Regions from separate parts of the Massilia violaceinigra genome, predicted to be linked through region 2. Evidence: predicted binding sites of a transcription regulator. Region 2 holds the regulator's gene; each other region holds the start of a gene.

What was found. The regulator sigma-54, encoded in region 2, starts transcription at its own class of promoters, with help from an activator protein. The targets are predictions, from matches to a motif close to TGGCANGNAANCTGCTTT.
Region 1: a site for sigma-54 is predicted at 4,153-4,170, ahead of CR152_RS26035 (PEP-CTERM sorting domain-containing protein). Genes of this name have one in related genera too.
Region 3: a site for sigma-54 is predicted at 1,687-1,704, ahead of CR152_RS23415 (EDSAP-1 family PEP-CTERM protein). Genes of this name have one in related genera too.

The regions. Positions count from the first base shown of each region.
Region 1 covers NZ_CP024608.1:6,060,521-6,068,019, forward strand. The annotation lists gene CR152_RS26020 (SMP-30/gluconolactonase/LRE family protein) at 1-437, opposite strand, end outside; gene CR152_RS26025 (beta-galactosidase) at 440-2,878, opposite strand; gene dgoD (galactonate dehydratase) at 2,957-4,105, opposite strand; gene CR152_RS26035 (PEP-CTERM sorting domain-containing protein) at 4,304-4,894, shown strand; gene CR152_RS26040 (hypothetical protein) at 4,973-5,191, shown strand; gene CR152_RS26045 (PLL family lectin) at 5,441-6,754, shown strand; gene CR152_RS26050 (PEP-CTERM sorting domain-containing protein) at 7,339-7,499, shown strand, end outside.
Region 2 covers NZ_CP024608.1:1,048,264-1,055,762, forward strand. The annotation lists gene CR152_RS04825 (monovalent cation:proton antiporter family protein) at 1-1,537, opposite strand, end outside; gene CR152_RS04830 (KpsF/GutQ family sugar-phosphate isomerase) at 1,668-2,666, shown strand; gene CR152_RS04835 (KdsC family phosphatase) at 2,666-3,220, shown strand; gene lptC (LPS export ABC transporter periplasmic protein LptC) at 3,242-3,865, shown strand; gene lptA (lipopolysaccharide transport periplasmic protein LptA) at 3,862-4,458, shown strand; gene lptB (LPS export ABC transporter ATP-binding protein) at 4,458-5,213, shown strand; gene CR152_RS04855 (RNA polymerase factor sigma-54) at 5,216-6,691, shown strand; gene CR152_RS04860 (hypothetical protein) at 6,714-7,499, opposite strand, start outside.
Region 3 covers NZ_CP024608.1:5,421,293-5,428,791, forward strand. The annotation lists gene CR152_RS23410 (XrtA system polysaccharide chain length determinant) at 1-321, opposite strand, end outside; gene CR152_RS23415 (EDSAP-1 family PEP-CTERM protein) at 677-1,618, opposite strand; gene CR152_RS23420 (N-acyl amino acid synthase FeeM domain-containing protein) at 1,925-2,692, shown strand; gene CR152_RS23425 (FAD-binding oxidoreductase) at 2,679-4,370, shown strand; gene prsT (XrtA/PEP-CTERM system TPR-repeat protein PrsT) at 4,436-7,219, opposite strand.

The sequences.
Region 1 (7,499 bases), 5.0 Mb from region 2:
AAGGCCAGCCGGCGCAAGCCGTACTTGCCCGAAAACTGATAAAAACTGCCGATCGCGCGCCCGTCCTTGGCCACGTTGCGGGTTCCGAACACCAGAAAGCCGCGGCGGTCGGTGCAACCGTCGCTGATCGCCGTGCGCGGTTCGGCGGCGTCCACCGCCACCAGCGGCTGCACGCGCAGCTGGCGCGGGCCGGTGTCGCGGCCCGGCTCGGAGAAACCGAGGCGCTTGCTCAGCCCAAACAGCACGCGCCCGGACGCGCAGTGCGCCAGCAGGCCGGCGGCGTCGGGCAGGCGGCAGGCCAGCGGCGCCGGATCCCGCTCCGCCAGGGCGTGCACCGCATGCGCGCCGCTGCCCGCCCACCACCAGCGGTGGCCGCGCGCATCCCAGCGCAGGCAGCGCCCGGGATGGTGCGACAAACGTGACGATGGCGCCGTCATCGTCACGGCTTCACGTCGAGACGGTAGATCGGGGTCACGCGCACGGCGCGCAGTTCGGCGATCTGCTCCTTGCCGCCGAAGTCCGGGCGGCCTTCTGTCGGAATGTAGACCGGGGCGTCGGCGCGCAGCGGCAGCACCGACAGGGTCAGCGGGCCGCTGCCCGCATGGCGCGCCGCGAACTGCCAGCCGTAGCCGCTGTAGTACCAATCGTCGAGCATGCGGGTGCCGTTGAACAGACGTCCGATGTCGCCGACGAAATCGAGTTCGACCAGCGCATCGAGCTTGTTTTTGATTCGTGGCAGCTCGATCGACCAGGCCGCGGCGGCGCTGAAGCTCTCGGGCAGCGGTTGCAGCGCGGCGTTGGCCAGGCCGCCGATCATCACCGGGCGCACCATGCGCGCCGCGCGCACCGGCTTGAACGCCGCCTCATGGCTGCGCGCGGGCAGCGTAACGGCGAACGACTGGAACATCCCGTCCTGGCCGGCGATAAGTGGCATGCCGGCCTTCGGGGTGCGCGGCAGCGCCGGATAGACGGCGAAGCGGAAGGCCGGATTGCCGTCCGAGCGCATGCGCAGGCCGCCGTCGGCAAACCAGGTCTGCTGGGCGCCGATGACAAGGCGGCGCTGGCCGGCCAGCTGGCCGATGGCCAGTTGCTGCGATTGTTCTGGCGTGAGCACCAGCAGCGTCACGGGCGCCTTGCCGGCGCGCCGGATCGTCACCGCCGCCTGCGTGCCGGGGGTGATGCCGTCGATGACGGTCTTGCCGCCCTCCTGGTTGACGCGCGCGCCGGGGGCTGTCAGGCTGCTTGCGGCGGCGGCGTCGAAACCCAGTTCGACCGGAATGCCGGCGCTGGCCGCGAACACGTACACGACGCCGGCCGTGCCGTTGTCGAGCCGCGCCACCGGCTGCGCCGTGGCATAGGCCAGGCGCGTGCCGTCCAGGTCCATGTTGAGCGGCCAGATAAAGTAGGCGCCGTCGGCCAGGTCGACCGGCTGGCGCGGGAACTCCACGGTCCGGCCGGGCAGCTTGACCGAGAAGCGCACCTGGCGCTGCAGCGGCATCGGATACTGGCGCACGTGGTTGCTCACGAACAGAAAGGCGCTGTCGCCCTGGCTGCGCACGGACAAGCGCGGCGTTGTCAGGTCCTCCGGGCCGGTCGGCACGACATCGGGCTTACGCACCGTCATGGGCGCGAGACGGTCGCCGAAGTCGCGCATGAACAGGTGGAACGGCCGCAGGCGCGTGAGCACGGGGCGCTGCTGGCCGTCCGGGCCCAGTGGCGCCTGGAAGTCGTAGCTGATCATCGGCGTGTCGTTGTAGCCGCCCGTGAGCGTGCTCTCTTCCAGCGTGGTCATGCCGACCGGATTGCGCCCGCCGTGGAACATGTAGTAGCCGACCAGGTTCACGCCGGACCCCAGCTGCACCGGCAGCATCGAGGCGATGTCGTCGCTCGATACCACCGGACGGCGGCGGTACATGAAAGGCAGGCCCGCGCCGTATTCGGCGCCCAGGAACGGGGTTTTATCGATATCGGTGTCGGCGGTGCCGCGCGTGCTTGCGCGGGTCTGCGCACCGAGGTCGCCGCTCACGCGGCTGTCGAAGCGGAAGGCGTAGGTTTCTTTCGGCGCCAGCTCGGTGGTACTGCGCGCCCATGGCTCGTCGGGATAGCCGCCGAACACCGGTGTCACTTCGCCCGACGGATACACGGTCTGGTCCCAGCCGGTGACGGTGTACAGCGGCACATCCATGCCGGCCTCGCGCGCCATGCGCTTGAGGGTGCTGATATGGCCGGCGCCTTCGCCCGGCCCATTGAGGTTGTATTCGTTTTCGATCTGCACGCCGATCACGCGCCCGCCATCCTTCCACAGCAAGCCCTTGAGCTGGCGGCCGATCTGGCCGTACAGGCGCGCGACGTGGCGCAGATACTGCGGGTCGTCACCGCGCGTGGGCATGGCGCCCACCACCCAGTCGGGAATGCCGCCGTAGCGCACTTCCGCGTGCACCCACGGGCCGACCCGCACCATCACGTCCAGGCCCGCGCCAGCTGCCAGCTGCACGAAGCGGCGCAGGTCGCGCTGGCCGTTCCAGACGTACGTGCCCTGCTGCTCTTCGTGGTGGTTCCACATGATGTATGTGGCCACGATGTCGATGCCGGCGGCCTTCATCTTGCGCAGTTCCGCTTCCCATTCGTCGGCCGGAGTGCGGCTGTAGTGGAACTCGCCCATCACCGGCATCCATGGCTTGCCGTTGCGGGTCAGGTACTGGCTGTTGGCGCCGATGCGCTCGCCCGAAGGCGACACCGAGGCGCCCATCTGCAGCTGGTTTTCGAGCGGCGCCCTGGCCGGCGCGCTGGCGTCGATGCGCAGCAGGGCCTGGCCGCACGCGGTGCTGGCAAAGGCGCCTGCCACCAGCAGCGGCAGGCATTTGACGATCAGGTGCATCTTGTCTCCGTTATTACTGTTCTTATTTTTTATGGTGCTGCCGGGGCGAAGCCCCTTATGTCTTGATTCTGTTTACCGCTACCACTCGGCGACGCTGCCATCCTCATGGCGCCACAGCGGATTGCGCCAGTCGGGCGCGTTCTTGCTGGCCTCGATCACGCGTTCTTCGTCGACCTCGACGCCCAGGCCCGGCTTGGTCAAGGCCGCGATATAGCCGCCTTCCATGCGGAAGTCGTCCTTGTTCTTGACGTAGTCGAGCAGTTCGGCGCCCTGGTTGTAATGGATGCCCATGCTCTGTTCCTGCAGCACCGCATTGTGCGAGACGAAGTCGAGGTGCAGGCAGGCCGCCAGCGCGACGGGGCCGAGCGGGCAATGCGGCGCCACGGCGACGTCGTAGGCTTCGGCCATGGCCGCGATCTTGACGCATTCGGTGATGCCGCCCGCGTGCGACAGGTCCGGCTGCAGGATCGCCAGGCCACCCTGTTCGAGCACGCGCTTGAATTCGAAGCGCGAGTACATGCGCTCACCGGCTGCCAGCGGGATCGAGGTCGATTCGGCCAGGCGCGGATAATACTCGGCCTGTTCGGCCAGCACCGGCTCTTCGACAAACAAGGGCCGGTACGGCTCGAGGGCGCGCAGCAGCACCTTGGCCATCGGGGCGGCCACGCGGCCGTGGAAGTCGATGCCGAATTCGATCTCGTTGCCGAAGGCTTCGCGGATTTCGGCGATGCGCCCGACCGCCTGGTCCACCGCGCGGGCGCTGTCGAGCATGCGCATTTCTTCGGTGCCGTTCATCTTGAAGGTGTCGATGCCGACCGCGCGCAGCTTGCGGATGCCGGCGATGACGTCGGACGGACGGTCGCCGCCCACCCAGCTGTACATCTTCATCTTGTCGCGTACCCGGCCGCCCAGCAGGTCGTAAACCGGCACGCCGAGCAGCTTGCCCTTGATGTCCCACAAGGCCTGGTCGATGCCGGCAATGGCGCTCATCAGAATCGCGCCGCCGCGGTAGAAGCCGCCGCGGTACATGGCTTGCCACAGGTCGTTGATGCGGCCCGGGTCCTGGCCGATCAGGAACGGCGTCATCTCGTGGACCGCCGCTTCGACCGTGCGCGCGCGGCCTTCGATCACCGGTTCGCCCCAGCCGACGATGCCTTCGTCGGTCTCGATCTTCAACAGCATCCAGCGCGGCGGAACCCGGTACGTCGTCAGTTTGATGATTTTCATCGCTTAGCCATTAGTCAAGAATGACAAGCAGTCTAAGCCTGCGATCTAGGCATGAAATATGAATATTCGACAAAAAGCTATACTCAAATCGCATAGCTTACGTGCCTTCCGCTGCACGCTATGATGGATATTCTCCGTAGTACTTTACTGACGGCAATATCACATGCTTTTGCAGGGAGCACGCGCATGACATTCCGCATGACATTCTGTTCTCAACTGATCGGCGGCACCGTGGCACTGGCCGGGCTGCTGGCACCCGGCGCGGCGTTCGCCATTCCGATCGCTTCACCCGGCACCGAGGGGCTGGCCGTGCTCGCCGCGAACGCGGGCGCCATCGTGGCAACCTACCAGGGCAGCTCGGCCGACTATGCCAACGACCTGTATTTGTTTACCGATGACGGGGTCGACAACAACGATGTGTTCATGTTCAGTAATCGCGACACCCCGGTCGGCGGCATCTTCAACCTCGGGCGGTTCGTGGTGGGCAGCGAACTGATGTTCCGCCTGCACGTGAATACGACCGGGCGCGATTTCTTCAGCGGCCCCGGCAGCCGTAATCCGGACCGGCGCGCCCATGCGCGCGTGCAGCAGGACTGGACGCCCGGAACCGCACTCGTCAGTTTTGAGGATTTGCGCGGCGGTCCCTACAAGTTCAACGATCTGAGTTTCTCGCTGAGCAATGCGGCGACCACGGTGCCGCCCGTGCCCGTTCCCGCGCCGGCCTCGCTCGGCTTGATCGGCATCGGCATCGCCGGCCTGCTGGCCGCACGGCGGCGCCGCGCCGGTTGATGCGCGCGCACAAACCGGCCGGGAACCTTAGTTGGTGCACTGTTGTCCAATCAGTCATCACTTCAGTGGAGACTTGCCATGACCAACAGCAACCCTCATGAAAACGACCAGCTGGACCAACTGCCCGGCGCCACGCCGTCAACCGCGTCGCGCCGCCCCGGCGTGCCGGATGAGGGCATCACACCACCGGACGACGAGCTGAAAGCGCCGGACTATCCCGATGACGACGAACTCGATGACGACGATCTGCGGCTGATGGATGACACCATGCCCGGCGAGGGGCCGGGTGACGACTAGGGACGCCGCCAGCGCCAGCGCCAGCGCCAGCGCCGCAGGCAAAGCGATCCATTTCCAGGTCGCAAGCTATCGCTTGGGCTTTTCAGATTGGTATTTTTATTCCCGCATCCGGAAAAGGAAGCGCCGCCCTTGCACATCCATCAAAAGTTCCCCTTTGGTATGCGTCGATAATTTATACAGGCCTGCGCGCGTACGCCGTTGGCACGGCGCCGTGCAGGAAGACGATCAACGAACCGGAAGGGAAACAGCATGAAATCGATGCAATCGGAAATTGCGGATTCAGTCACCAGCGGCGGGATGTCGGACGCCGGCAGCGCCAGCGCGCACGACATGCCGGGCGCTCAGATGATGAGCCAGCCTGCCGCGGCGGCCGCGGCGGAGGACGACACGCCCGACGCGCAAGCACTGGCTGTGCAGCCGGGCCCGCGCCGGCCAAGTTCGTCTCCCGTCGTGTCGTGGGGTCCGAACCGGCTCGACGTGTTCGCGCTGGGAACGGGCCGCGCGATACATCACAAATGGTGGAACGGTTCGAGCTGGAATCCGTCGGTGACCGGCTACGAATTCATGGGCGGGATCGGCACCAGCGCGCCACAGGCCATCTCGACCCAAGCTAACCGCCTGGACGTGTTCGTGACCGGCACCGACAGCGCGCTGTATCACAAGCAGTGGAACGGCAGCAACTGGTTGCCTTCGCTCACCGGCTACACCAACCTGGGCGGCCTGTGCATCGGCGACCCGCGTGCCATCTCGTGGGGCCCCAACCGGCTCGATGTGTTTGTCATCGGCACCGACCGCGCGCTGTATCACAAGTGGCGCAGCGGATCGACCTGGGGACCATCGCTGACCGGCTACGAAAACATGGGCGGCATCATCATGGAGCAGCCTGAAGTTGTCTCCTGGGGTCCGAACCGGCTCGATGTGTTCGTCATCGGCACCGACCGCGCGTTGTACCACAAGTGGTGGAACGGCAGCAGCTGGGGTCCATCGCTGACCGGTTACGAAAAACTGGGCGGCGTGTGCATGTCGGCGCCGCGCGCGGTAGCGTGGGGCACCAACCGCCTCGATGTGTTCGTCACCGGTACCGATGGCGCGCTGTATCACAAATGGTGGAACGGCAGTACTTGGCTACCCGCCGGCGGTAACCTGGAAAAACTCGGCGGCGTGTGCGTCGGCATGCCCGAGGCAGTGTCGTGGGGGCCTAACCGTATCGATGTGTTCGTGGTCGGCACCGACAGCGCCCTGTATCACAAATGGTGGAACGGAAGCAGCTGGGGCCCGTCGTTACTCGGTTACGAAGCCATGGGCGGCATCCTGTCTTCGCAACCGCGGGTGGTGGCTTGGGGTCCGAACCGCCTCGATGTGTTCGCCACGGGTTCGGACAGCGCGCTGTACCACAAATGGTGGAATGGCTCGAGTTGGGGACCGTCGCTCACGGGGTACGAATTTATGGGAGGTGTCATCCAGAATTTCGGACAGTCTCCCGTCGGCGCTTCCGACCCGGCGGACAGTAGTGGCGACGCCTCCGGCCAGAGCGCGCAGATGAGCAACGATATGGATAGCTGACTTTTTCCCGTCCGCGGCAGCGCGGCGCCGGTGAACCTGACGCCGGTGCCGCTCTCTCCGCCCCTTGGCTGGAGCGGCGCTCGCGCCCTCGCCCAGCCAGGAAACAGCCCACATGCGTGGGCTTTTCTTTGCCACCCATGCCTCCAGTCGGGCACCTGACCGCTGCAGGAAATGGCAACGCCCCCTGCGCTGTCGTGGCGGCGATCATGCCCACGCCATGCCGTCCGCATCCGCGCACGACACGCCAATCGACCTGTTGGGCATGGATACCGCAGTGGTCTCGGCGTTGCTGGCCTGACCCGCGTGCACGCGGGCGCGCCGCGCTAGTGCGAACCTGGGCCCTGCTCCGGGCCGTCCGCGCGAAGGTGTTTGCGGAAGCCATGACCAGGACGACCGGACCGGCAGACCTGCTGGCGACCGGCGAGCTTGATGCAAGCCTCATCTCGCATCATCCAGAGCACCGTTGACACAGTGCAATTCGCATGGGTCTCGACCTTGACGACTGTCGACGCTTTTTACAACTCAGCCTGCCGCGTTTTTGTAAGCAATTGACTCATATGAGGTTTGAATAACTGGACCAGATTTTGCTTTCCCGATCGGTGTCTTTAACCTGGGGAAAAATGATGTCAACAAAATCTGTTTGTGCAATGTTCAGTCTTCTGGTGCTCGCGAGCCAGGCCCACGCGGGCTTGACCATTATTGCCGAGGCGGAAGTGCCGACCCATCGCGTGAAGGACTACCGTAC
Region 2 (7,499 bases):
AGCTGCGCACGATCACCGGCAAGGTCGGCGCCAGCTCGTGCACCAGGTGCAGCACCTTGATCGCCGAGGGCGTGCTGGCATACGTGATCACCAGCGCGCTGGCGCGGTAAATACCGGCCGCCACCAGGCTTTCACGGCGCGCCGCGTCGCCGTACGACACATGCGCACCCGCCGCCTGCGCTTCCGCCACTCGTTCCGGGTCCAGGTCGAGCGCCTGGTAGGCCACTTTTTCTTCGGTCAGCAGGGTCGCCAGGGTCTGGCCGCTGCGCCCGAAGCCGGCGATGATGACGTGCTTCTGGGTCGACATGGTGCGGCTGGCGATTTGGGTGAGCTGGAGCGACTGCATCATCCACTCGTTGGACGAGACCTTCATCACGATCTGATCCGACTTGGCGATGATGAAGGGCGCCACCAGCATCGACAGCACCATCGAGGCGAGCACCAGCTGGATGATGAAGTCATCGATCAGGCGCGCGCCGGAGGTCAGGTTGAGCAGAACGAAGCCGAATTCGCCCGCCTGCGCCAGCGCCAGGCCGGTGCGTATCGACACGCCGTCGGATGCGCCGAACAGCTTGGCCAGCACCGCGATCAGCGCGAACTTGAGCGCCACCGGCAGCACCAGCAGCAACACTACCAGCCACCAGTTTTCCAGCACCAGGCCGACATTGAGCAGCATGCCGACGGTGATGAAGAACAGCCCAAGCAGCACATCGCGAAACGGCTTGATGTCTTCTTCCACCTGATGCTTGTACTGGGTCTCTGAGATCAGCATGCCGGCCACGAACGCGCCCAGGGCCAGCGACAGGCCGGCGTGCTCGGTGATCCAGGCCGCGCCCAGGGTGATGAGCAGCAGGTTGAGCATGAACAGCTCCTGCGAGCGGCGCTTGACGACGATGGCAAACCACTTGCGCATGATCTTCTGGCCGATGAACAGCAGCAGCACCAGCACGATCACCGCTTTCAGGCCGGCCCAGGCCAGCGTTTCGGCCAGTTCCTCGGGCGGCTTGCCGAGCGAGGGGATGAGAATGAGCAGCGGCACCACGGCCAGATCCTGGAACAGCAGGATGCCGATGATCTTGCGGCCATGCTGGCTTTCGAGTTCGAGCCGCTCGGTCAGCATCTTGACCACGATGGCGGTCGACGACATGGCCAGCGCGCCGCCCAGCGCAAACGCGGCCTGCCAGGTGATTTTCAGCGACGCCGGCAACTGGGTCGAAAGCAGCCACCCGAACAGCATGGTGGCGACAATCGTCAGCACCACCTGGGCCATTCCAAGGCCGAACACGATGCGCCGCATCGCCATCAGCTGCGACAGGGAGAATTCCAGACCGATCGAAAACATCAGGAACACCACCCCGAATTCGGCCAGTGTTTCGGTGGTTTTGCTGTTTTCGGCCAGGCCCAGCGCGTGCGGGCCGATCAGGATGCCGACAGCCAGGTAGCCAAGCATCGGCGGCAGGTGCATCATGCGGAACGCGACTACGCCCAGGACGGCGCTGCCTAACAGAAGGAGGGTAAGTTCTAGTCCTGAAAACATGCGGTGCCGTGTAAAGGAATGGTAAAGGCCGGGCGAAAACACGGGGTGAAGACGATTTCTGCGTCTGGCAAGTTTTTTGCTTTCGCAATTCGTTTATACTTCTGCCATGAGTGTAACCCATGAAAAAACAATGCTGAAAGCTTTTGACAAAAACCTCACGCAACGCGCCATGCAACTGGCCCGCGAGACGCTCGAAATCGAAGCGGACGCCATCCGCGCCCTGCACGCGCGCCTGGAAACCGACGACAGCGTCGGCCAGGCCGTCGGCCTGCTGATGGAATGCGGCGGGCGGGTGGTTGTCTCCGGCATGGGCAAGTCGGGCCATATCGCGCGCAAGATCGCCGCCACGCTGGCGTCGACCGGCACCCCGGCCATGTTCGTCCACCCGGGCGAAGCGGCCCACGGCGACCTTGGCATGGTCACCGCGCAGGATGCCTTCATCGCCATTTCGAACTCCGGCGAGACGGCCGAACTGATGTCGATCCTGCCGATCATCAAGCGCATGGGCGCGCCGCTGATCGCCATGACCGGCAATCCGCAATCGAGCCTGGCGCTGCTGGCAGATGTGCACCTGGACGTCTCGGTGGCCAAGGAAGCCTGTCCGCTCAACCTGGCGCCGACCGCCAGCACCACCGTCACGCTGGCGCTGGGCGACGCGCTGGCCGTGGCCCTGCTCGACGCGCACGGCTTCAAGGAAGAAGACTTCGCCCGCTCGCACCCGGGCGGCGCCCTGGGCCGGCGCCTGCTGACCCACGTGCGCGACGTCATGCGCAGCGGCGACGCGGTGCCGAAGGTGAGCGCCGATGTGTCGCTGTCGGTGGCCCTGCTCGAAATCACCCAGAAGGGCATGGGCATGACCGCCATCGTCGACGAGGCCCAGCGCCCGATCGGCGTATTTACCGACGGCGACCTGCGCCGGCTCATCGAGCGCGTGCAGGACTTCACCAGGATCACGATCCGCGACGTGATGCACGCCGATCCGCGCTGCGTCGGTCCCGACCAGCTGGCGGTGGATGCCGTCGCCATCATGGAAGAATTCCGCATCAACCAGATGCTGGTGGTCGACACCGACGGCAAGCTGGTGGGCGCCCTGCATATCCACGACCTGACCCGCGCGAAGGTGATCTGATGATCCAACCAGAAGTCAACTTTACCTACCAGCTCGACCACCTGCGCCGCGCCGCCGCCGTCAAGGTCATGATTTTCGACGTCGACGGCGTGCTGACCGACGGCAGCCTGACCTACGGCCCCGATGGCGAAGCGACCAAGACCTTCAATGTGCTCGACGGCCTGGGCATCCAGCTGCTGCAAAAGAGCGGCGTGGCCACCGCCATCATCAGCGCGCGCCAGTCGCCGATCGTGGTGCGGCGCGCGGCCGACCTGGGCATCATGCACGTCCACCAGGGCATCCACGACAAGCGCATCGCCTTTGCCAAACTGCTGGAAGCGACCGGCGTGACGGCCGCGCAGTGCGGCTACATCGGCGACGACGTGATCGACCTGCCGCTGCTGCTGCAGGTCGGCTTTGCCGTCACCGTGCCGACCGGGCACCCGGAAGTGCAGTACCGCGCCCATTACGTCACCAAGGCCGGCGGCGGGCGCGGCGCCGTGCGCGAAGTGTGCGACATGGTCATGCGCGCGCAGGGCACCTACGAGACGGCCCTGGCGCCGTACTTCGCCTGATGCAAACGACAAGGAACGACCATGCATAAGCGCACCGCACACCGCTGGCGCCTGACCGCGACCATGGTGGTCGGGACCTTCTTCGCCTTCGGCACCTTCTGGCTGGTCCAGCTGGCGCAAAACAGCGACACGTCGGTCGATCCGAACAGTTTCAAGAATGAACCCGACTACATCGTCGAACAATTCAGCTTCGTGCGCATGACGCCCGAGGGCAAGCCGCGCTACCTGGTTTCCGGCGCCAAGCTCACGCACCGCCCGATCGACGATTCCTCGGATGTCGACCTGCCGGTGCTGCAGGGCGTCGCGCCCGGCCAGCCGGTTACCACCATCACCTCGCAGCGTGCGCGCATCCGCCACGCCCAGAACCAGGCGGACCTGATCGGCAATGTCAACGTGGTGCGGCCCGAGTCGCCCACCAACCGCGGCATGCAGCTTAAAACCGAAGCGCTGACCGTATTTACCGACGAAGACCGCATGACGGCGGACCAGCCGGTCCAGGTCACGCTGGGCACCGCCACCATCACCGGGACCGGCATGGAGGCAAACAACGCGACGCGCGAGCTCAAATTCGCCAGCCGCGGGCAGATCATCTATCCACCGAAAGCGGCGCGCGCAGCGCCACCCATCACAGGTAAACCACAATGAAAAAATTTCTAGCCTTCGCCCTGCTCGGCCTGGCCGCGGTCACCGCGTCCGCCGAAAAGGCCGATGCCGCCAAACAGGCGGTGATCACTTACGACACGCTCGAAACGAATGAAGTGACCCAGGTGACGATCCTGACCGGTAACGTGGTCGTCACCAAGGGCACCCTGATCCTCAAGTCCGACCGCGCCACAATCAAGGAAACGCCGGAAGGCGATATGTTCGTGACCCTGACCGCCAACGGCGGCAAGGTCGCCACGTTCCGCCAGAAACGCGACGGTGGTCCCGACTTGTGGGTCGAAGGCCAGGCCCAGCGCATCGAATACGATGAACGCAACGACATGATGAAGCTCTTCTCGCACGCCAAGATCCGCCAGCTGGAAGGCCAGAAGCCAACCAACGAAATCGAGAGCGAATTCATTTCCTACGACAGCCGCAAGGAAGTTTTCCTGGCGCGCAATGACGCCAGCGGCACCAACAAGCCGGGCCAGGGCCAGGGCACGATGGTCATCGCACCGCGCAAGCCGCGCGCGGCACCGGCCACGCCGGCACCGGCGCCAGCGCCGGCCACCACGCCACCGGCGGGAACCCAATGATGGAACCGAAGAATTGCGGCAGCACGCTGATCGTGCGCGGGCTGCAGAAAAGCTATGGCAAGCGCCTGGTCGTGCGCGACGTGTCGCTGCAGGTCGACTGCGGCGAAGTGGTCGGCCTGCTCGGCCCCAACGGCGCTGGCAAGACCACCTCGTTCTACATGATCGTCGGCCTGGTGCCGTCGGATGCGGGTACGATCGATATCAGCGGGGTCGATATTTCGAGCCTGCCGATCCACCGCCGCGCCGCGCTCGGCCTGTCGTACCTGCCGCAGGAAGCGTCGGTGTTCCGCAAGCTGACGGTGGAAGAAAACATCCGCGCCGTGCTGGAACTGCAAAAGGTCGATGGCAAGTCGCTGACCAAGGCCCAGATCAACGAACGCCTGGACACGCTGCTGGCCGACCTGCAGATTGAAAAACTGCGCGAGAACCAGGCCATGTCGCTGTCGGGCGGCGAGCGGCGCCGGGTCGAGATCGCGCGCGCGCTGGCGACCAACCCGCGCTTCGTGCTGCTCGACGAACCGTTCGCCGGGGTCGATCCGATTGCCGTCATCGAGATCCAGCGCATCGTGCGCTTCCTCAAGCAGCGCGGCATCGGGGTTTTGATCACCGACCATAACGTGCGCGAAACGCTTGGTATTTGCGACCGCGCCTACATCATCAACCAGGGTGCGGTGCTCGCCTCCGGTCGACCCGACGACATCATCGCCGATGAATCCGTGCGCCGGGTCTACCTGGGCGAACACTTCCGGATGTAGGCATGAAACAGTCCCTTCAACTACGCACCTCCCAGCACCTCGCCCTCACGCCCCAGCTGCAGCAGTCGATCCGGCTGCTGCAGTTGTCGACCCTGGAACTGCATCAGGAACTGGAGCAGCTGTTAAGCGACAACCCGCTGCTCGAACGGCTCGACGACCCGCTCGATCATTCGGTGCGCCTGCTGGGCGATGGCGCCATCAGCAGCACCTCGACACCGACCGAAGCGGCGCCCGAGCCGGGAGCGCAGGATGCGCCGGCGCCGGCCGAAGGGGAAGGCTTCGAAGGCGGCGACGCGGACAGCCCGGCCAGTAGCAGCGACAACGATGGCGAATGGGGCGACCTCGGTCGCGCCAAGACATCCGACGACGAGGATTCGCGCCCGCAGCTCGAAGCCTCGGCCACCACCTTGCGCGAGCACCTGATGGAGCAGATGCGCGTGACCGTGCTGGAGGCGCGCGACCGCGCGCTGGTCGAACTGATCGTCGACGCCATCGACGACAACGGCTACCTGACCGAATCGCTGGAAGAAATCCAAGAGCGCATGCCGCCCGAGCTGGAGATCGAAATTGAAGAATTGCGCACCGCGCTGGCGCTGCTGCAAAGTTTCGATCCGATTGGCGTGGGCGCGCGCAATGCGTCCGAATGCCTGGCGCTGCAGATCCGGCGTATGCCGGGCGTGGCGCTGGTGACGCGCCGCATGGCGCTGACGATTGTCGAAAACCACCTGACCTGGTTCGCGCAGCGTGAATTCAACAAGCTGAAAAAGGCGCTCGACTGCGACGATGAAGACTTGCGCGAGGCGCAGACCGTGATCCGCCAGTGCAATCCGCACCCGGGCGCGGAGTTCGCGTCGGACGTGTCGGACTACGTGGTGCCGGACGTGATCGTGCGCAAGGCGAAAAACGGCTGGTCGGTGATGCTCAATAACGATGTCATGCCGCGCCTGCGCGTGAACAGCATGTACGCCGCGCTGCTCAAGCAGGGCAAGGGCGAAGGGCAGATGGGCGCGCAGCTGCAGGAAGCGAAGTGGCTGATCAAGAACATGCGCCAGCGCTTCGATACCATCTTGCGGGTGGCCGAAGCCATCGTCGAACGCCAGCGCAATTTCTTCTCGCACGGCGCGGTGGCGATGCGCCCGCTGGTGCTGCGTGAAATCGCCGACACGCTCGGCCTGCACGAGAGTACGATTTCGCGCGTGACCACGCAAAAGTACATGATGACGCCGCACGGCATGTTCGAGCTCAAATATTTTTTCGGCAGCCACGTGGCTACCGAAGCGGGCGGCGAAGCGTCATCGACGGCGATCCGCGCGCTGATCGTGCAGCTGACCAGCGCCGAAGATCCCAAGAGTCCTCTGTCGGACAGCAAGATCGCCGACATGCTGGGCGAGCAGGGCATGGTGATCGCGCGCCGCACGGTCGCCAAGTACCGCGAAGCGCTCAAGATTCCGCCGGTCGCCCTGCGCAAGTGTCTCTAGCCTGCCCGGAACTGCGCGGCGCCTAGAAAAATTCCGGGTGCTCGCGCAGCAGCACCTGCTCGTACTGGTTCACCGCCTTGAACTGTTCCAGCCCCGGCGCCATGCGCCGGCCAGCGTCCCAGCTGCGCCAGGCGCGCGCCATGTCGTAGCTCAGGAACAGCGCATCACCCATATCCTTGTAGGCCCCGGCCAGCGCCGGATTGGCGCGCAACACGCTGGCGTACAGCGGTAGCGCGGCGCGTACGTCGCCCAGCTTGGCGCGCCAATTTGCTTCAAACAGCGCCAGCATGTGCTGCTTGTGTGTGGTGAGCTTGCGCAGTTCCTGCAGCTTGGCGAGCGCCGCCTCCATCTCCGCCTTCCCCTTGGGCCGTATCGCCGCCGCGAACGCGCGCACTTGCGGATCGGCGTTGAGCAGCACCTTCTGCTCCGAGGTCGGCATTTTCATCTGTTCGCCGCTGACAAACGCCAATTCGGACATGCCGAGCATGGCGTCGAAGGCACGCTTGTCGGCGAACGCTTGCGCGATCTCGGTCTCGAAGGCTTGCCTGGCTGCCGCCGTCGGCGGCGCCGCATTCGCCTGCGCCTTGTCGAGCAGCTGATCGAGTTCGTCAGCCGCTGCCGCGCGCGGCTTGTACGGCTTGAGGTCGTAGCTGGCGGGGGCGCTTTGCCTGAGCGCGCTGACCGTGTAAGTGCGCGTCTGGCTGTGGCCGACCTGCTTGTGGTGCATCACGAAGCCGGCCGGCACGCGCTTTTCGCTGGCCAGGCGCGCCAGCACCAGCGGATGGCCGCCGAAACGGTAGCGCATCAT
Region 3 (7,499 bases), 4.4 Mb from region 2:
GCGCTGGCGCGGCGTGGTGGCGTCAACGTCGAGGTCGACCATGCGCAGCACGCGCTCCAGGTTCGGGCGGCTGAGCAGGGTGCGGCTCATGATCGAGACCTGCTGCTGCACGTTCGGGATGCTAGTCATGCCCGCCATCAGCGGCTTGAGGATGCTTTGGGTGTCGACGAACACGCGCGCCGAACTCTGGTAGTCGTTCGGCAGGCGCAGTACGACCACCCAGCCCGCGCCCGCCACCACCCACATGACGCCCACGGCGAGCCAGCGATATTTCCAGATGCCCCTTGCATGCAGCAGCATCTGGCTGATGAAGTCCTCCATATCGTGTGGGTCTCCGTAAGTCGGGCAGCGATCGGAAGGGCACCTGCCAGCTTCACTACGCGTTCGATTATATGTCTGAGGAAACAGTAAGATTCTGCTGATCACGGCCGCGTTGATTCGCGTCAACGGCGGCAAAAGCGGATGTCCGCGCCACCCTCGTGCAAGAAAAAACAGCCCGGCCAGGAGCGCTCCTGACCGGAAAAATGCAGGCTGCCAACGAGCCGTGCATCAGGGTCCCCGCCGGGCATCCGGCGCCCGCATCCCAGGCCGGCGCGGACGGCGCAGCAGCGGTTGCGGACCCTGCGATGGCTTCGGACCACCAAGCCATCTTCTTCTTGTTTGCATCGTGTCCGGCTTACTTGCGGCGGCGTGCCAGCAGCGACATGCCCAGCAGGCCGAGGCCGAAAATCGCCAGGCTGCCCGGTTCGGGCACCGCCACCGTGTCCTGCAGCGCATTGGCCAGGGTGGTCTGGTTGATCGTCAGCTGGTAGGTATCGACCTTGTTGAGCCAGGGCGTGACCGCCGAGAAGCTCATCTTGCCCGGGTTATAGGTCGACATGCCGGGGAAGCTGTCGGTGCGGCTGACATTCCCAAAGCTGTTCAGTTCGCCCGGCTGATAGGCGAACACGACCTGGCCGGTACTCATGTTCATGATGTTCATGCTCCACGACAGGCGCGCGATGGCATTGGTCTCCATGCCGGCGCCGGTGCTGGCATAGGCCTGGGTGAAAGGGGTGCCGTCGAAGGCGATGGTCATGGTTTCGCCCACGCCGAGGGTGAAGTTGAACGAGGTCGAGGTGCCCACGTCGGAGTCGCCGGCGGCCTCGCCATCGGTAGCCAGGGAAGCGTCGGCGCGCGTTTCGGCGCGCACGCCGGCTTCTTTCGTGCCGATGGTCATGGCGCTGCCGGTCATGTTCTGGTCGGCGTAGCCGAAGGTGCCGGGCACTGGCGGGGGGCCGGAAAAGGCGGTGAAGTTGTTTTCGGCGCGGGGCGGATTGGGCAGTCCGACAAACTGATGGGCGACGTCGGGTGAGGTGCCGCTGAGGATGCCGCGGTTTTGCGGTTTTGCGGCCAACACCACGCCGTCGAGGGAGGCGGTGGCATGGGCCGAATTGGTGCCGTCGAGCATAGTGAAATCCGTCGACTTGAAGGCAGCACCGCTGGAATGGAGCAGGCGGAAATTGTCGACAACGAGGACGGCCTGGGCAAATGCATCGGCGCGCGCACCGTTCATGGCGGCCAGGCAAAGGCCGGCAATCGCCGCGTTTTTCAACAGTGATGTCGGGACTAGTTTCATAGTGAACTCTCCGGTGGGGATGAAGTGGGGAAGCGTCGACAGCTTGCGGCGCCGCCGTGCCTACCCTGTATGCAGCAAGCGTGCCAGCTCGATTTCACTCATCAAATCAACGACTTGCGATTCCGAGCTCGGCAGTTACGGCGGTTCCGGGCGGGCCTGCAAAAATTCCCGACGTCGCGCGTTTGTTGCAGAACAATGGCGCGCGGGACAGCGTGAACTTCCGTACGGATGGCCCTGTCTGACCTACACAACTTTGCGCGCGGGCCGGCAGGCGGCACGCACGATCACGTGGAAGGAAAGAGAGCCATGTTTCAAGACGAGCTACCGATTGCAACGTTCGAGATGCCGGCGGGCTTACGCGAGCCGGACGGGGGCGTCGCCACGGCGACCGAGCCCGATCCGGGCCAGGCGATGCAGGAATTTCATATCCGCCTGGCCAACTCGGCGGGACGGCGCGAAGCCGCAAGCCTGCTGATCCGCAAGATGTACGGCTGGCGCGGCTATGCCTTCGAGCCCAGCCTGCATCACGACCCGCACAAGGTCACCCTGTATGCGGAGACGGGCGGGGTGCTGGTCGGCACCATGAGCCTGTGCCTGGACAGCGAATTCCGGCTGCCGGCCGATGACAATTTTCGCGACAAGCTCGACCTGCTGCGCAGCCAGGGACGGCGCCTGTGCGAGCCGTCGCGCCTGGCAATCGACAAGGGCGTGACCAAGCGCGTATTCGCCTCGCTGATCCACATCTCTTATCTGTACTCGCACAAGCTGCACGGGTTCACCGATTACGTGATCGAGGTCAATCCGCGCCACGTGATGTTCTACAAGCGCATGCTGGGCTTTAGCGACTTCGGCAGCGAGCGTCCGTGCCACCGGGTCGGCGCGCCCGCCGTGCTGCTGCGCCTGCCGCTGGCGGAGATGGGCGAGCAGATCCGCAAATGGGGCGGCCTGATGGAGCAGCATGGCGAGGAGCGCTCCTTCTATCCGTACTTCTTTCCGCAGCATGACGAGCCCGGCATTACCGCGCGCCTGAACGGCGGGTATCGCGCCAACGGAGGCCGCGATGCGTATTATTGAGGAGCAAAAATTCCGACACGAGCAGCCTGATTCCGGGTGGAAGCGCGGCGTGCTGGCGGCGCTGCGCCTCATCGTCGGCGCCGAGCACGCCAGCGACGACCCGGCCGCGCTGCGGCGCTACACCTGCAGCACGGCCGCGCGCAGCACCGTGCCGCTGGCGGTGGTGCGCCCGGGCTCGCAGGCCGAGGTGGTGGCGCTGGTGCGGCTGGCGGGGGCGCGCGCGCTGCCGCTGTATCCGCTCAGCACCGGGTGCAACTGGGGCTACGGCGATGCCTGCGCGGTAGGCGACGCCCAGCTCATCGTCGACCTGGGCAGGATGAACCGCATCGTCGAGGTTGACGCCGAACTCGGCTACGCGGTGATCGAACCGGGCGTGACCCAGCAACAGTTGTCGGATTATTTGCACAGCGAAAAGCTGAACTGGTGGATCGATTGCACCGGTGCCGGCCCCGACACCAGCTTCATGGGCAATATCCTGGAACGCGGCTTCGGTCACTCGCCGTACGGCAACCGGCTGCAGCACGTATCCGGCATGCACATCGTGCTGGCCAGCGGCGAGGTGCTGGCGACCGGCTTCGGCCACTATCCGCAGGCGCGTGCGGCCCATCTGTTTCCTTATGGTGTAGGGCCGTTTCTGGACGGGATGTTCACGCAATCGAATTTCGGCATCGTCACGCGCATCGGCATCTGGCTGCAGCCCGCCGCCGACTGCGTGAACCATTTTCTGTGCACGATGTCTGAACATGAAGATATCGGTCCTGTGGTCGATGCATTGCGCCCCCTGCGCATGAACGGCACGCTGCGCAGCATTGTTCATATTGGCAATGACTTGCGCGTGATCTCGGGCGGCCGCGTGTTTCCCCGATCGCTGGCGCCGGACCAGTCCAGCCTGCCGCCGGCGGTGCGTGGCAGCTTGCGCGAGGCGGCGGCGGTGGGCGCATGGACGGTGTCGGGGGCGCTGTACGGAAGTGCCGCGCAGGTGGCGGCTGCCCGCGCGGCAATCAAGGTGGCCTTGCGCGGCACGCGCGCGCGGACAGCGTTCTTGAGCGAACGCAAACTGCGCTGGGGCGCTGCCATGGCGCGGCTACTCGGATCGTCGCGGGCGGGCTTGCGCCTGCGCGCACAGGTCGGCCTGGGCGAGGCGCTGTTTGCCATGAATCGCGGCAAGCCGAACGGACGCTTTCTCGCCGGCGCTTACTGGCGTCGGCGCCAAGCGCTGCCGGCCGGCTTTCCGCACAAGGCCGATCCGGCACTGGATAACTGCGGCATGCTCTGGATTTCGCCGGTGCTGCCGATGCGCGGGAAGGATGTGCTGGACTTGCACGCGCTGGTCGAGCCGCTGTTCGCCGCGCACGGGTTTGATTTGTTCGTCACGTTCAGCATGATTAACGAACGCGCGCTGGGCGCGGTATTAACGATTGCCTATGACAAGGAGGATGCAGCCGAGGTGGCGCGCGCGAAGGAGTGTTACCGGGCAGTGTTCGAGAGCGTGATGGAGGCTGGCTATATCCCTTATCGGGTCGGCAACCAGTCAATGGCTGCGCTCGATCCGGGCGGCGATGTGTATTGGAACACCGTGGCCCGGATCAAGGCAGCGCTTGACCCGGAAGGGCTGATCGCCCCCGGACGCTACGAGCCGGGCCGCGCGAAGGGGCTGGTGGCGGGCGGCGCCGGCTGAACGGATAGCTTGCCGGTCCTTGTAAGGTCGCACCACGGACATGCCCGGCTGCGCATGGCCCGCGACTACAGCGTGCGCAGCAGCGCGGCTGCCTGTTCGTGATGCGCTGAACGCTGCGGTTGCGCCAGCAAGCGCTCCAACTCGCGCCGCGCAGCCCGTTTGTCGCCCGAGCGCGCCAGAGCCGTGCTGAAATGGAAGTGGATATTCCCGGCGGCGGGCGCCAGCGCGCTGGCCTTCTGCAACAGGGGAAGGGCGCGCGCCAGATCGCCGCGTTCGGTGTAGATCCAGCCCAGGGTGTCGAGCACGGCAGGGTTTCCCGGCGCCAGCGCGTGAGCCCGCTCGGCGAAGGCTTGCGCGCGGCTGTCGCCGCTCTGCTGACAAGCCCAGGCGAGGTCGTTGAGCGCGATGACATTGTCCGGCTCGACCTTGAGCACGGCTTCCAGATGGCCGATGGCGGCCTTGTAGTTGCCCGCGACGAGCTTGCTGCTGGCATAGTACAGCCGCGCCGGAACATCGGACGGCCGGTCGCGGAACCAGTTGGCCATGCGCACATCGGCGTCGGCGGCGCGGCCGAGTTTGTTCAGTGCACCGTGTATCTGGATCAGCAGAGCGCCATCGGGCTTGCGTTCGAACGCGCGCTCCCAGGCAGCGAGCGCGGCGGCGTGCTGGCCCTGGGCGGCGAGCGCGTCGCCTTCGAGCTTGTAGCCGTTGGCCGATTCCGGTTTGCGCTGCTGGACATCACGGGCCAGCGCGCGCGCTTCGGAAAATTTTTGTTGCCTGACCAAGATATTGAGCATGGTCATCTGGGCATCGAACAGGTTCGGGTCGATGGTGAGCGACTGGCGCAGGGAGGTGAGGGCGGCGTCATCCTCGCCCCGTTCCAGTTGCAGGCTTGCCATACGGACCAGCGGCACGGGCGAGGCCGGTACCAGTGCGGCGAGACGCGAGTAAGCGTCGAGGGCTGCGCCCAGATCCTGGTTGAGCACGTAAATCTGCGCCAGCATGGCAGTGGCTTCGGGGCTGGAGGGATTGGCAGTTTCCAGCGTGCGCGCCAGCTGCAGCGCTTTGGCCTTGTTGCCCGCCCGCGCATACAGATCGGCAAGGCGCAATCCGAGTGGCAGGGCGTCGGGTTCGATCTGGCGGGCGCGTACGAGCCAGGCGACGGCATCGGCGGTTTTTCCCTCGCGTTGCGCCAGTCCGGCCAGCGCTTCAAGCAGCGCGCGGTTGCGCGGCGCTTTGGCGAGTGCCGCTTCGTAGCGCCTGCGGGCGTCGGCCGGTTTGCGCTCGGTCAAGTCGAGCTGCGCCAAGTTGGCCAGCGCGGGCAGATACAGAGGTTCGAGCGCCAGCGCGCGGTTGAAGCTGGCGCGTGCCAGGGTGGCTTCGCGGCGGGCCAGATAAACGCCGCCTTTCAAGTTCTGGACCAGCGGATTGTCGTCGCGCCGTTCCATTTCCTGCGCGCTGGCAAGTGCTTTGTCCGTGTTCTTCGCCCGCAGATGCGCCATGACCAGCAGGATGCCGACGCGGGGCGCGTTGGCGTCGAGCGCGGCGGCGCGTTCCAGCTCGGCGACGGCGCGGCCGGTGTCGCCGCTGCCCAGACGGCTGAGCGCGAGCGAGGTCCGCAAACCGGCGACCTTGGGCTGCAGGGCGCTGGCCTGTTCGAACAGGGTGGTCGCGGCGCCGAACTCGCGCGCGCGCAGCCTCGCTTCGCCGGCCAGGGTCAGCAGTTCGACGTCGTTTGGATGATCGGCAAGCAGTGGCATGAGCAGGTCGAGCGCGGCGTGGGGCGCGTTCGCGCGCACTTGCAGTGAGCTCATCAGCTTGGTGGCATACACATGGCGCGGATACGCCGCAAGAAACTTCTGCAGATGCTGTTCAGCCTGGCCGGTCGCGCCCAAGGCCGACTGCACCGCGCCGGCCAGCAGAATTGCCGGGTAGTGGTCGGGCGCAACGCGCAAAACTTGCTGCACCGATTGCAGCGACGCCGCCAGTTTCTGCTCGCGGAAGTCGACCATGGCTTGTGCGTAAGTGACCGCCAGGGATGCGCCGGCCACCTTGCGCGCCGCGGCAATGGCTTCGCGCGCTGCACTGAAGCGGCCGGCATCGAGGTGCAGATTGGCCACGTCCAGCCGGGCTTGTACGTGGTGCGGCCGTTTTGCCAGAATGCGCTCGTGCGCCGCCAGGGCCTGATCGGGTTTGCCGGCAGCGCGCAGCAAGTCGGCGTGAAAGCGCAGGCAATCGATATTGTCGGGATTGGCGGCAAGCGCGCGTCGCATCAGCCGCGCCGCTTCGTCATGCTGGTTACCGGCCACGGCCAAGCGCGCCATGCCGAGCAGGGCGTCCGGCAAGTCGGGATGCAGCGACAGCGCTTGTGCGAACAGCGCCGTGGCTTTGGCGGGATCGTCGGTGCCCAGCAGGGCATGGCCGCGCAAGGCCAGGATCGCGGGACGCTGGGCCGGCGGCGCTGCCGGATCGACATCGCTCAGCAGGCGCTCATACTGGCCCTGCATCAACAGCGTCTGGCCGATGAGCAGGGGAAGTTCGGGAAGGGCCGCACCGAGGTCGCGCGCGCGCCGCAACTCTTTTTCGGCAGACGGGGCGTCAGCTTGCTCCAGGTAGACCTCGCCCAGCAGCAGGCGCGCGTCGCGGTCGGCGCTATTTTTCTGGATTGCATTCTTGAGCACGATGACCGCCGCCCGCGCATCGCCCTTGGCGCGAAGCTCCTTGGCCTGCTTCAGCATGGCGGCAGGGTCGGTCTCTTTGCAGCCACCGAGAAGGGTGGCGAACAGCAAGGCAAGGGCGACGGCGGTGGCGGCCAAGGGGCGTGGCCACCTGGATAAAGAGTGGGACATAACATTCTCCTGACGGGCCAGGGCACTGGCATCCCTCACAGGGTAGGGTGTCGGTACGGCAAGTCCTTGTGTGGTATCAACGTTTTTCGTTTGTGCAAATGACGGCCTGATCCGCGTGAAGTTGCTGTAAATCAAAAGTTGACAGGCGGTGCTCCGTAGAATTTCTTTGGACGCCGTTTTGTTGCGACCGGGCACTGCATTGCAAGGTCCGATTGTGCAAACGTGAGTGCCGCTGTTGCCGGCGTGGTTGGCCGGTTTCCCGATTATTGGCGTCGTGCCG